One region of the Mesorhizobium sp. CA13 genome, then DNA from elsewhere that is predicted to be linked to it. Evidence: riboswitches for the same ligand, from Rfam matches in the RefSeq annotation. Region 1 holds a riboswitch; each other region holds the start of a gene.
What was found. A riboswitch is a leader RNA that binds a small molecule or an ion and turns the genes downstream of it on or off. The one in region 1 is predicted to bind cobalamin.
Positions count from the first base shown of each region.

Region 2: linked by a shared signal. The riboswitch ahead of LB566_RS28390 (aromatic ring-hydroxylating oxygenase subunit alpha) and the one ahead of LB566_RS23595 (DUF1636 family protein) in region 1 are both predicted to bind cobalamin.
Region 3: linked by a shared signal. The riboswitch ahead of bluB (5,6-dimethylbenzimidazole synthase) and the one ahead of LB566_RS23595 (DUF1636 family protein) in region 1 are both predicted to bind cobalamin.

Region 1 is NZ_JAIUHS010000012.1:32,847-36,113, reverse strand. Features, by position in the region: gene LB566_RS23605 (NADH-quinone oxidoreductase subunit A) at 1-277, opposite strand, end outside; gene LB566_RS23600 (winged helix-turn-helix domain-containing protein) at 610-1,809, shown strand; cobalamin riboswitch at 1,839-2,043, shown strand; gene LB566_RS23595 (DUF1636 family protein) at 2,081-2,509, shown strand; gene cobW (cobalamin biosynthesis protein CobW) at 2,512-3,267, shown strand, end outside.
Region 2 is NZ_JAIUHS010000018.1:70,365-73,631, reverse strand. Features, by position in the region: gene LB566_RS28395 (hybrid-cluster NAD(P)-dependent oxidoreductase) at 1-833, opposite strand, end outside; gene LB566_RS28390 (aromatic ring-hydroxylating oxygenase subunit alpha) at 853-2,100, opposite strand; cobalamin riboswitch at 2,231-2,433, opposite strand; gene LB566_RS28385 (DUF680 domain-containing protein) at 2,913-3,110, shown strand; gene LB566_RS28380 (DUF680 domain-containing protein) at 3,182-3,267, shown strand, end outside.
Region 3 is NZ_JAIUHS010000001.1:797,175-800,441, forward strand. Features, by position in the region: gene LB566_RS04050 (pirin family protein) at 1-82, opposite strand, end outside; gene LB566_RS04055 (DUF2277 domain-containing protein) at 123-389, opposite strand; gene LB566_RS04060 (exodeoxyribonuclease VII small subunit) at 488-739, opposite strand; gene LB566_RS04065 (histone deacetylase family protein) at 743-1,669, opposite strand; cobalamin riboswitch at 1,791-1,971, shown strand; gene bluB (5,6-dimethylbenzimidazole synthase) at 2,020-2,772, shown strand; gene LB566_RS04075 (TetR/AcrR family transcriptional regulator) at 2,858-3,267, opposite strand, start outside.

The sequences.
Region 1 (3,267 bases):
GCATGCCGATTTTCGAGAAAGACACCGCCCACGGAAACAGGAAGGCCACTTCCAGGTCGAAGATGATGAACAGGATCGACACAAGGTAGAAGCGGATGTCGAACTTCATGCGGGCGTCATCGAACGAGTTGAACCCGCATTCGTAGGCGGAAAGCTTTTCCGGGTCGGGATTGCGATAGGCCACCAGGAACGGCGCCACGATAAGCGCAACGCCGACAGCCGCCGCCACTGCGATAAACAGGACGATGGGCAGGTACGAACTGAGAAGTGCGTTCATGCTGCGGCTTTCCGTTGGCGCCAATCCATTTTGATTACAGCACCAGACCCTATTGCGGAAGCGTGACAGTTTAACCGCTGAACCGTTTTAAGGGGCCTTTGCTGCAACGCGGCGAGGGTTAGCGCAGGGCTTCCGGCGAAGCAAGTCAAACCTTGTTCAAAACACCGGCCTGGACGGCATAAGGGAAGAAACTGGTCCGATCCGCTCTTGTTTGATTTCCTTCGCTTTTTACTCCACTTTTCTCTCCTGACAGAGTTGCCGCCAAAACCCTGCTAGCATCGCTGGAATCAACTGTCCGAACGACGCTCAACAAGCCTCAGAGTCGCATCCGAATGAAGGAAAAGATCTCGCTCGCCATGGCCCGGCGCATCGCGCTCGCCGCCCAAGGGTTCACTGATCCCCGCCCCGCCGGCACGCCCGACCGACGCCACTTCGCCCGTGTGCTCTCGCGTACCGGCCTGCTGCAGATCGATTCCGTCAGCGCTGTGGTGCGCGCTCATTATATGCCGCTCTATTCGCGCCTTGGCCCCTACCCGTTCACCTTGCTCGACAACGCCGCCGTCACGCGCAAGCGCACGGTGTTCGAGTACTGGGCCCACGAGGCCTCGTTCCTGCCGGTCGAGACCTACCCGTTGATGCGTTGGCGCATGCAGCGCGCCGAGCGCGGCGATGAAATGTACCTGGGACTGGCCAAATGGGGCCGTGAGCACGCCGCCTATATAGAAGAGATCTACCGCGAGGTCGCGGAGCGCGGTCCGATAGCTGCGTCCGCGCTCGAAGGCCAGAAAGGATCCGGCGGCTGGTGGGGCTGGAGCCACGCCAAGCATGCCTTCGAATGGCTGTTCTGGGCAGGACGCATCACCACCGCGCACCGCCGTGGCTTCGAACGCTTCTATGATCTGCCCGAGCGCGTGCTGCCGCAGGCAATCCTCGATCTGCCGGTGCCATCAGCCGAGGACGCGCATCGGGAATTGCTGCGGATCTCCGCCCGCGCCCATGGCGTCGCGACAGCAAGCGACCTGCGCGACTATTTCCGCCTGTCGCCGGCCGACATGAAGGGCCGGCTGGAGGAACTGGTTGAAACAGGCGAGCTGGTGCCGGTGCGTGTCGAGGGTTGGAACAAACCGGCTTACCTCCACAAGGAGGCCCGCATTCCCCGCAGGATCGAGGCCCGCGCCCTGCTGGCGCCGTTCGATCCGGTCGTCTTCGAGCGCTCGCGCACGGAGCGGCTGTTCGATTTTCACTACCGCATAGAAATCTACACCCCTGCCGAAAAGCGGCAATACGGCTATTACGTCCTGCCCTTCCTGCTCGGCGACAGGATCGTGGCGCGCGTCGACCTCAAGGCCGACCGGCCGGCCGGCGTGCTACGCGTCCACGCGGCCTATGCCGAGCCGAGCGCGCCGCCTGAGACCGCCGCGCAACTCTTCCAGGAATTGACGCAGATGCAGGGCTGGCTCGGCCTCGAACGGATTGAGGTTACGCCCGCCGGCGACCTTGGGCAGCCGCTCGCTGACATTGCCGTGTCGTAGACGCGCGTTGACACCGCCGCCTGCAAGAGCCTAAATCCCTTCCAGACGGTCTCCTCTCGGCAAAGGGAGGAGCCAAGAGGGAATGCGGTGCGAAATCTCGATTTCAAATCCGCGGCTGTCCCCGCAACTGTAAGCGACGAGCCAAGGCCGAAAACCACTGGGACGGTCCCGGGAAGGCGGCACGAAGGCGATGACCCGCGAGCCAGGAGACCTGCCGTCTGAGACATAAGAATCCGATCGCCCGGCGGGTTTTCCGGGCAAGGAGCCCGATTTGGAACGCGACAGCAGTTTCCCGGCTGAAACAGCGGACATTTTGTCTGGCGATAGCGACGCCTTGGCCGGCGTCACTGTCATCGTCTGCGCTTCCTGCCGCGACGAGACCGGTTCCGATGCCCATCCCCGCGCCGGCGAAGTTTTGGCTCAAGACACGCGCCAAGCCGCAACGGCCGACAATGTCCGCGTCCGCACGGTCGAATGCCTTGGCAACTGCAAGCGCCGCCTCAGTGCTGCGATCCTTCGCGACGGCTGCTGGAGTTATGTCTTCGGCGACCTGAACATCGCCAGTGGCGCCGACCTCGTCACCGGCGCGAAACTTTTCGCCACTTCGACCGACGGCCTTATCCCCTGGCGTGGCCGGCCCGATTCCCTCAAGCGCGGCCTCGTGGCCCGCATTCCACCCCTTGACCTGTTGAAGGACTGACCATGACCGCCGCAGTTTCCGCCGCCACTCTCTCCCGCGTCCCCTGTACCGTCGTCACCGGCTTCCTGGGTGCCGGCAAAACCACGCTGGTCCGCCACCTCCTGGAAAACGCGGGCGGCAAGCGTATCGCCATCATCGTCAACGAATTCGGCGACATCGGCATCGACGGCGAGATCCTCAAGGGCTGCGGCATCGACACCTGCCCGGAGGAAAACATCGTCGAACTGGCCAATGGCTGCATCTGCTGCACCGTCGCCGACGATTTTGTCCCGGCGCTCGACCAGATCCTGTCGCTGAGGCCGAAGGTCGACCACATCCTGATCGAAACCTCAGGCCTGGCTTTGCCGAAGCCGCTGGTCCAGGCCTTCCAGTGGCCGACGGTGAAGAGCCGCGTGACGGTCGACGGTGTGATCGCCGTGGTCGACGGTCCGGCATTGGCGGAGGGGCGCGTCGCCAACGACATGGACGCCCTGCGGGCGCAGCGCGCCGAGGATGAGAGCCTCGATCATGACGACCCGGTCGAGGAGGTGTTCGAGGACCAGATCGCCTGCGCCGACCTCATCATCCTGTCGAAGAGCGACCTGATGGATGCCGCAGGTTCGGCTCGCGCCAACGCCATCATTGGCGAACACTCCGCTCGCGCCGTGAAGGTTGTGCCGACGGCTCATGGCAAGGTCGATCCGTCCGTGCTGCTCGGGCTGGGCCTCGCCGTCGAGGACGACATCGAGAACCGCAAGTCCCATCATGACGGCGCCTTC
Region 2 (3,267 bases), on a different contig from region 1:
ACAGGAATGACCGCGCCGTCGTCAGTCGGCGAGGCGAACGGCGCCGGAATTTCCTCCGTCAGAGGCGCTGCAAAGCTTTCCTGATGGTATTTCACCATGTCGAAGCCGGCGGCTTCGAGCATGCCGCGCACGGCACGCATGAAGGGGTCGGGGCCGCAGCAGAAGATTTCCCGGTCGCGGAAGTCGGGCGCCAAGAGCGGCAGCCGGATGGCGTCGATGCGGCCCATATGGCCGAACCAACCCTCCCGGCTCGACCGTTCCTCGATCATGAAGCCGAGCGACAGGCCTGGCATGCGGCTGCCGAGCAATTCCAGTTCCTTGCGGAAGATGATCTCTTCGGGCCGGCGCGCGCAATTGACAAAGCCGACATCGGTCCATGGCGCGCAGTCGTTCAGCCAGCGCAGCATCGACATCATCGGCGTCACGCCGGAGCCGGCCGAGATGAACAGATATTTGGCTGCCGGGTGGCTGTGCAGCGAAAAGTCTCCGGCCGGCCCATAGGCCTTGACGTGCGAACCGGGCCTCAAATGGTCGAACATCCAGCGCGTGCCGGTGCTGCCGGCCTGCGCCTTCACCGTCACCGCGATCGAGAACGGCCGCGAGGGGGAAGACGACAGCGTGTAGGTGCGCATCAGCGGCCCATCCGCTGTAGGCAGTTCCAGCGTCACGAACTGGCCCGGCTTGTAGCGGAACCAGGTCTGGTTGTCGGAGCGGAAGGTGAAGGTCTTTACATCAGGCGCCTCGTCGCTCACGCCGATCACTTCCAGCACCTGGAGCCTGTCGTTCCAGGGCGCCATCTGATCGAGATGGCGATAGAGGCCGAGATCCGTCATCGCATTCATCCCTCACCTCTCAAGCAACGCTGCGCAGGGCCGGCCGGCCGCCTTCGGCGAGGCGCGGACCGATGAAACGCGCGTACCAGTCGACGAACTGGATGACGCCGCCTTCGTGCAGTTCGGAATAGGGGCCGGGTTCATAGGCCGGCGACAGGATGCCGAAGGCGTTTTCCTCGACGATGCGGCGGTCCTGGTCGTTGGTCTCGGTCCAGACATGAGTGAGCTCGGCGAGATCGTAGTCGACACCCTCGACCGCGTCCTTGTGAACCAGCCATTTGGTCGTTACCGCGGTCTCGGTGGCACTGATCGGCAGCACCCGGAAGGTGACGGCGTGGTCGCCGAGGATGTGATTCCAGGTCGTCGGATAGTGATAGAGCAGCAACGAGCCGATGCGGTCGGTGGCAACGCTGTCGGACAGGTTCTTCTTGACCGCGCGTTTTCCCGTCATCGTGTAACTGACGGCATCGCGCAGCAGCGGCGCGCGGGTGGCACGGTATTGTCCGGCCGGGTCGATGCGGAACTTGCTCGGCAGGCCGGCGGCCTCGCATTTGGCCCAGTGCGCCAGCATCTCCGGGTCGCTGTCGGCGCCTTGCACGCCGGTCACGGTCGGCGCCTCAGGAAAGGTCTTGCAGAGCTCCGGATGGTTGCCGGCGCAATGATAGCATTCGCGGTTGTTTTCCCAGACCAGCTTCCAATTGCCCTTCTCGACGATGGTGCTCTCGAAGGCGACCTTTGCTTCGCGCAGCCGGTGCGGCAGCAAATAGGGTTCGATCATCGTCCGCATCGGCACGAAATCCGCCGGCTCGTCGGCGAGGCAAATGAAGATGTAGCCGCCAACGCTTTCGCAGGCGACCGGCTTCAGGCCGAACTGGCTCTTGTCGAAACCCTCGGCCATCTGCCTGGCGAACAGCAGCCTGCCGTCCAGTTCGTAGGTCCACTGATGGTAGGGGCAGACGAGCTTCGCCGCCGTGCCCTTGTCGGTGTTGCAGACGCGGCTGCCGCGATGGCGGCAAGAATTGTGGAAGGCGTTGATGTTGCCCTTCTGGTCGCGCACCAGCACCACAGGATAGTCGCCGATCTGCACGGTGATGAAGCTGCCGGGCCTGGGCAGTTCGCAATCATGACCGATGAACAGCCAGTCGCGGTACCAGATCAGCTCCATATCGAGCTTGAAGTATTCGGCGTCGGTATAGAAGGGCTGCTCGAGTGAGAAGCCGTCCCTGCGGCCTTGCAGCCGTTTCAGCATGTCGTTGCGCGCATCCATGTCCTGTCCTCGCATTGAAGTCCTGTCCTCGCATTGAAGGACTGAACGGAGGGGAGAGAGGAAGGATCAAGCCGCGCGCCGGCTTGCGCCGGACATGCACCATCCGCCTCTTGACCGCCCGCCGCGATCAGTCGAGTCCAACATCTCAGGCTGGTTTCCGGGCTCTGGAGCTGTCCTTGCGGACTGTTGCGACACCTTCCCAGGCCTTTGCCCAGTGGTCTCCCGTCGCGACCTGAACTCCACCACCGTTGCGGGGGCAGCGCCGGATTCTGACCGGCTTCCCAATTCTCCGCCTCGTCGTCACGTGGCGGCACCCGAGATGGCAGGATCTAACCATGATCGCCGACTTGTCGTCGGCATGAAAACGACATCGCATCCATGCCGCGCGACACGCATTGGAAACGGTGCGGCCGTCGTTGGAGGGGCAGAAAGGCTCGGCTCGCCGCCTCGGAATTCAACTCGTGCCGGAGCCAAAAAAGGTTAACGGTTTCGAAAAGTGACTATTAGCGCCCTCTAAAATCGAACCGAACGGTTCGTTTCTGTTGACGATGCGTACAGGACGGTGTGAACACTGCGCCTTCGACACAGTTGGTGATCGCACGATCAGTTTACCTAACTATCTGATATTAAACGGAAAAAAACGAATGTAGAAGGCCCTGGCACAATTTCAAGTGGTGGAAACTTGGTCCACGCGGAAAAACTTCGTGATTGGAAATGGCGGTATGGCTTTCCCACATCGGGGCTGTCCGAACGACGCGATTTCCTCCCAAGACACGCCGCTAGACGGACGGAAAAATACTGGAGTATCAAAAATGAAAAAGATCATTCTCACTGCCGCCGCCCTTCTGGCTGTTTCCGGCAGCGCCTTCGCTGGTAGCGACCACTATGGTTCGAATGCCCCTGCGGCCACCGTCGTCGACAGCTCGTACACCGCTTCGACCAAGAAGTCGGAACCGGCTGCCCAGACGCCTGTCCAGGGCGCCGATCGCAACCTCTTCGGCAACAACTAATAGCCGATCTCCAGTTGACGGCGGGCTTTTCCGCCGTCCTGGGCGAAATTTGAGAATTCAGGAGACTTGAAATGAAGAAGATCGTTCTTGCTGCCGCCGCCGTTCTGGCCGTTTCGGGCAGTGCTTTCGCCAGCAGCGACAACTATGGCTCCAATGG
Region 3 (3,267 bases), on a different contig from region 1:
CGTTCGGAATGACCATCAATTCGATCTGGTCGCTGGCAAAGGCGTCGCCTATTTCGGGGTCCTTCCCGGGGAAGAAGCTCATGAACTCTCCTTGTCAGCCGCCGATGGCTGCTTTGGCCAGATCAGGCAAAGCGGATCGCCGCCCTCGCCCGCAGTTTGGCCGCCACTTCTTCACGGTTGCGCGGATGCTGGTTGGTTTCAAGCGAATCGAGAAGCTCGCGCGCCGACGCCGCGATGGCCTCGACGGCATGGTCGAATGCGTGCTGGTTCTGCTTCGAAGGCCGCGTCGTTCCGCTCAGCTTGCGGACGAACTGAAGGGCTGCATCGCGCACCTCGTCATCGGTTGCCGGCGGATCAAAATTGAACAGGGTCTTGATGTTTCTGCACATCGCTTCCGTATCTCCTCTTGTCCTGGAGCCGTTTCAATCGGGATGCGTTCTATCCTCAATCATGATCGTGTCAAAAACCAGAGAGACGGCTGCGTGCCTCAATCCGCGTCCAGCGGCTCCGTCCCGATCGGCTTGCCGTCGCGGGACAGCCTGATCTTCTCCACCTTGTCCTCGGCCGCCTTGAGCAGCCGGTCGCAATGCACCTTCAGCGCCTCGCCGCGCTCGTAGATCCTGATCGACTGGTCGAGCGGCACATCGCCACGCTCCAGATCATCGACGATCTTCTCCAGCGCGTCGAGAGCCTGTTCGAAGCTCATCGCCTTGACGTCTTCGTTGGTTTCACCAGCCATCATTCATCCTTTCATCAGTCGCCCGACATGGGCGGCGACCGAAAATGCCAATCCTTGCAGATCGTAGCCGCCCTCGAGCAGGCTGACGAGCCGGTTGCCGCTGTGGCGCGCCGCGCGCTGCATGAGCTGGCCGGTCGCCCAGTCGAAATCATCCTCGGTCAGGTTGATCTCGGCCAGCGGGTCGCGATGATGCGCGTCGAAGCCGGCCGAAATAATGATCAGGTCGGGTGCAAAATTGTCGAGCGAGGGCAGCACGCGCGACAGGAAGGCATCGCGGAACGCCTCGCTGCCGGTTTGCGGCGCAAGCGGCGCGTTGACGATGTTGCCGGCGCCGGTTTCGTTCTTTGCTCCGGTGCCGGGGTAGAGCGGCATCTGGTGCGTCGAGCAATAAAGCACGGACGGATCGTCCCAGAAAATATCCTGCGTGCCGTTACCGTGATGCACGTCCCAGTCGACGATGGCGACACGTTCGATACCGTGTTTGCGCTGTGCATAACGTGCGGCGATGGCCGCCGTGTTGAACAGGCAGAAGCCCATCGCGGTCGCTTTCTCGGCATGGTGGCCGGGCGGTCGGGCGGCGACGAAAACGTTGTCTGCCCGGCCGGCAAAGACGTCGTCGACACCGGCGTTGGCGGCGCCGATCGCGGTGATCGCCGCCTGCCAGCTCTTCGGGCTGGCCGTTGTGTCGGCATCGATGCGGGCGATGCCCGTCTCGGGAATGGCGGCGCGCACTCGTTCGACGAAGTCGGCGGGATGCGCATAGAGAATGGTGGCCTCGTCGCCTTCCGGCGCCTCAGTGCGGTCGAGCGCGGCAAAAGCTTCGTCGTCGAGCACGCGCTCGATGGCGCGCAAGCGGTCCGGCCGCTCCGGATGGCCGGGTGGCGTGATGTGCTCGAGGAAGATCGGATGGGTGTAGAGACGAGTGGCCATGCTCCCTATCTAGTGCCCCGGCGCGGCGATAGCCATGCGTTGCGGCCTGATGGCTGGGGAAAATCGCGCCTGCGTCCATTCGCGTCGCCGCTGGGATTGGCGGCGCGGAGGCTTCGTCGTAAAGTCCCGGCCGCTGCCTGGTGCCCGCCGCGAGCGGGAGAATCGGGAACACGGTTTGATCCCGTGGCGTGCCCAACGCTGTAAGGGGGACCGCGCCGGTAAGTGCCACTGTCGATGACGGGAAGGCGCCGGACGCGGGTTGATCCCGAGCCAGAAGACCGGCCTGGCAGGCATCGTCATCCGCATGGTCAGGCGGACGGCAGTTGATTGCAATCGCAAGGGGACAAGCGATGCCGGACGATATGACCATCCCCGTGGGTGACGGATTCGACCAGATGGCGCGCGATGCGGTCTACCGCGCAATGTTCACGCGGCGCGATGTCCGCAGCCATTTTACATCAGAGGCCGTCGACGACGAGGTGCTGGCGCGGCTGCTGCTTGCCGCCCATCACGCGCCATCGGTCGGCTTCATGCAGCCATGGAATTTCATCGTCATTCGTGGCACCGAACGACGGGAACAGGTGCGCGACCTGTTCCTGGCGGCGCGCGAGCAGGAATTGCCCGCCATCGAGGAAGAGCGGCGGGCGCTCTACCGCAAGCTCAAGCTGGAAGGCATCTGCGAAAGCGCGCTCAATATCTGCATCACCTGCGACCGCCGACGCTCACAGGGTTCGCCGCTGGGACGCTGGCACAATCCCGAGATGGATCTCTACAGCACGGTCTGCGCGGTGCAGAATTTCTGGCTGGCGGCGCGCGCCGAAGGCGTCGGGGTCGGCTGGGTCAGCATTATCGAGGCGCGGGCGTTGAAAGACCTTCTGTCGATTCCCGAGCATGTGACGCCGGTGGCCTATCTCTGTATCGGCCGCGTCTCCGAGTTCGCGCCGAAACCGGACCTCGAAACACATGGCTGGGGTCGACGGTTGCCGCTGCCCGAGCTGATCATGAGCGAGACGTTTTGCGGACAGGGCGAAGTGCCGCTCAAGTCAACGATCGCCCGCCTCAAGGCGGCAACATGCGAAAAATCTGTCAAACCCTTGATTTGATTGCCGCTACGGCATGCTCAGCGCTGCCGGCGGCCTGCGCCTTGTCCTGAGCATCTGAACCTGGAAGCACCTCGGCTATCCGCCTTCAGGCGGCTGTGGCACCCTTCCTCAACAATCCTTCGAGCAGTTGCTTGAATGCCGCCACCACGGTCTTTGATGTCGCTTCCGGGTCGTTCGAATTGGCGATCCGCTGCGCCGCCTGACTGCTCGCCCCGTTGATCAGCCGTGCCGCGGTCTCGGGGTCGACGCCCGAGACGACCACCCCGTCGCCCTGCAGCGTCGTCAGGTGATCGGTCATCGACGCGACGCAGGCATTGGCGTTCGGCCATTGCGCGGGGTCCCCCAGCACGGCCGGACCGTCCCGGAACATGATGCGCTGGATTTCCGGCTCCAGCGCCATTTCGATGTAGCTCGTGCATTCGTCGACGAAGCTTTGCCAGCGGGTCGGTGCTTTCGCTGCAACCTCATTCACCCGTGCCGCCATCTCGGCGTCGA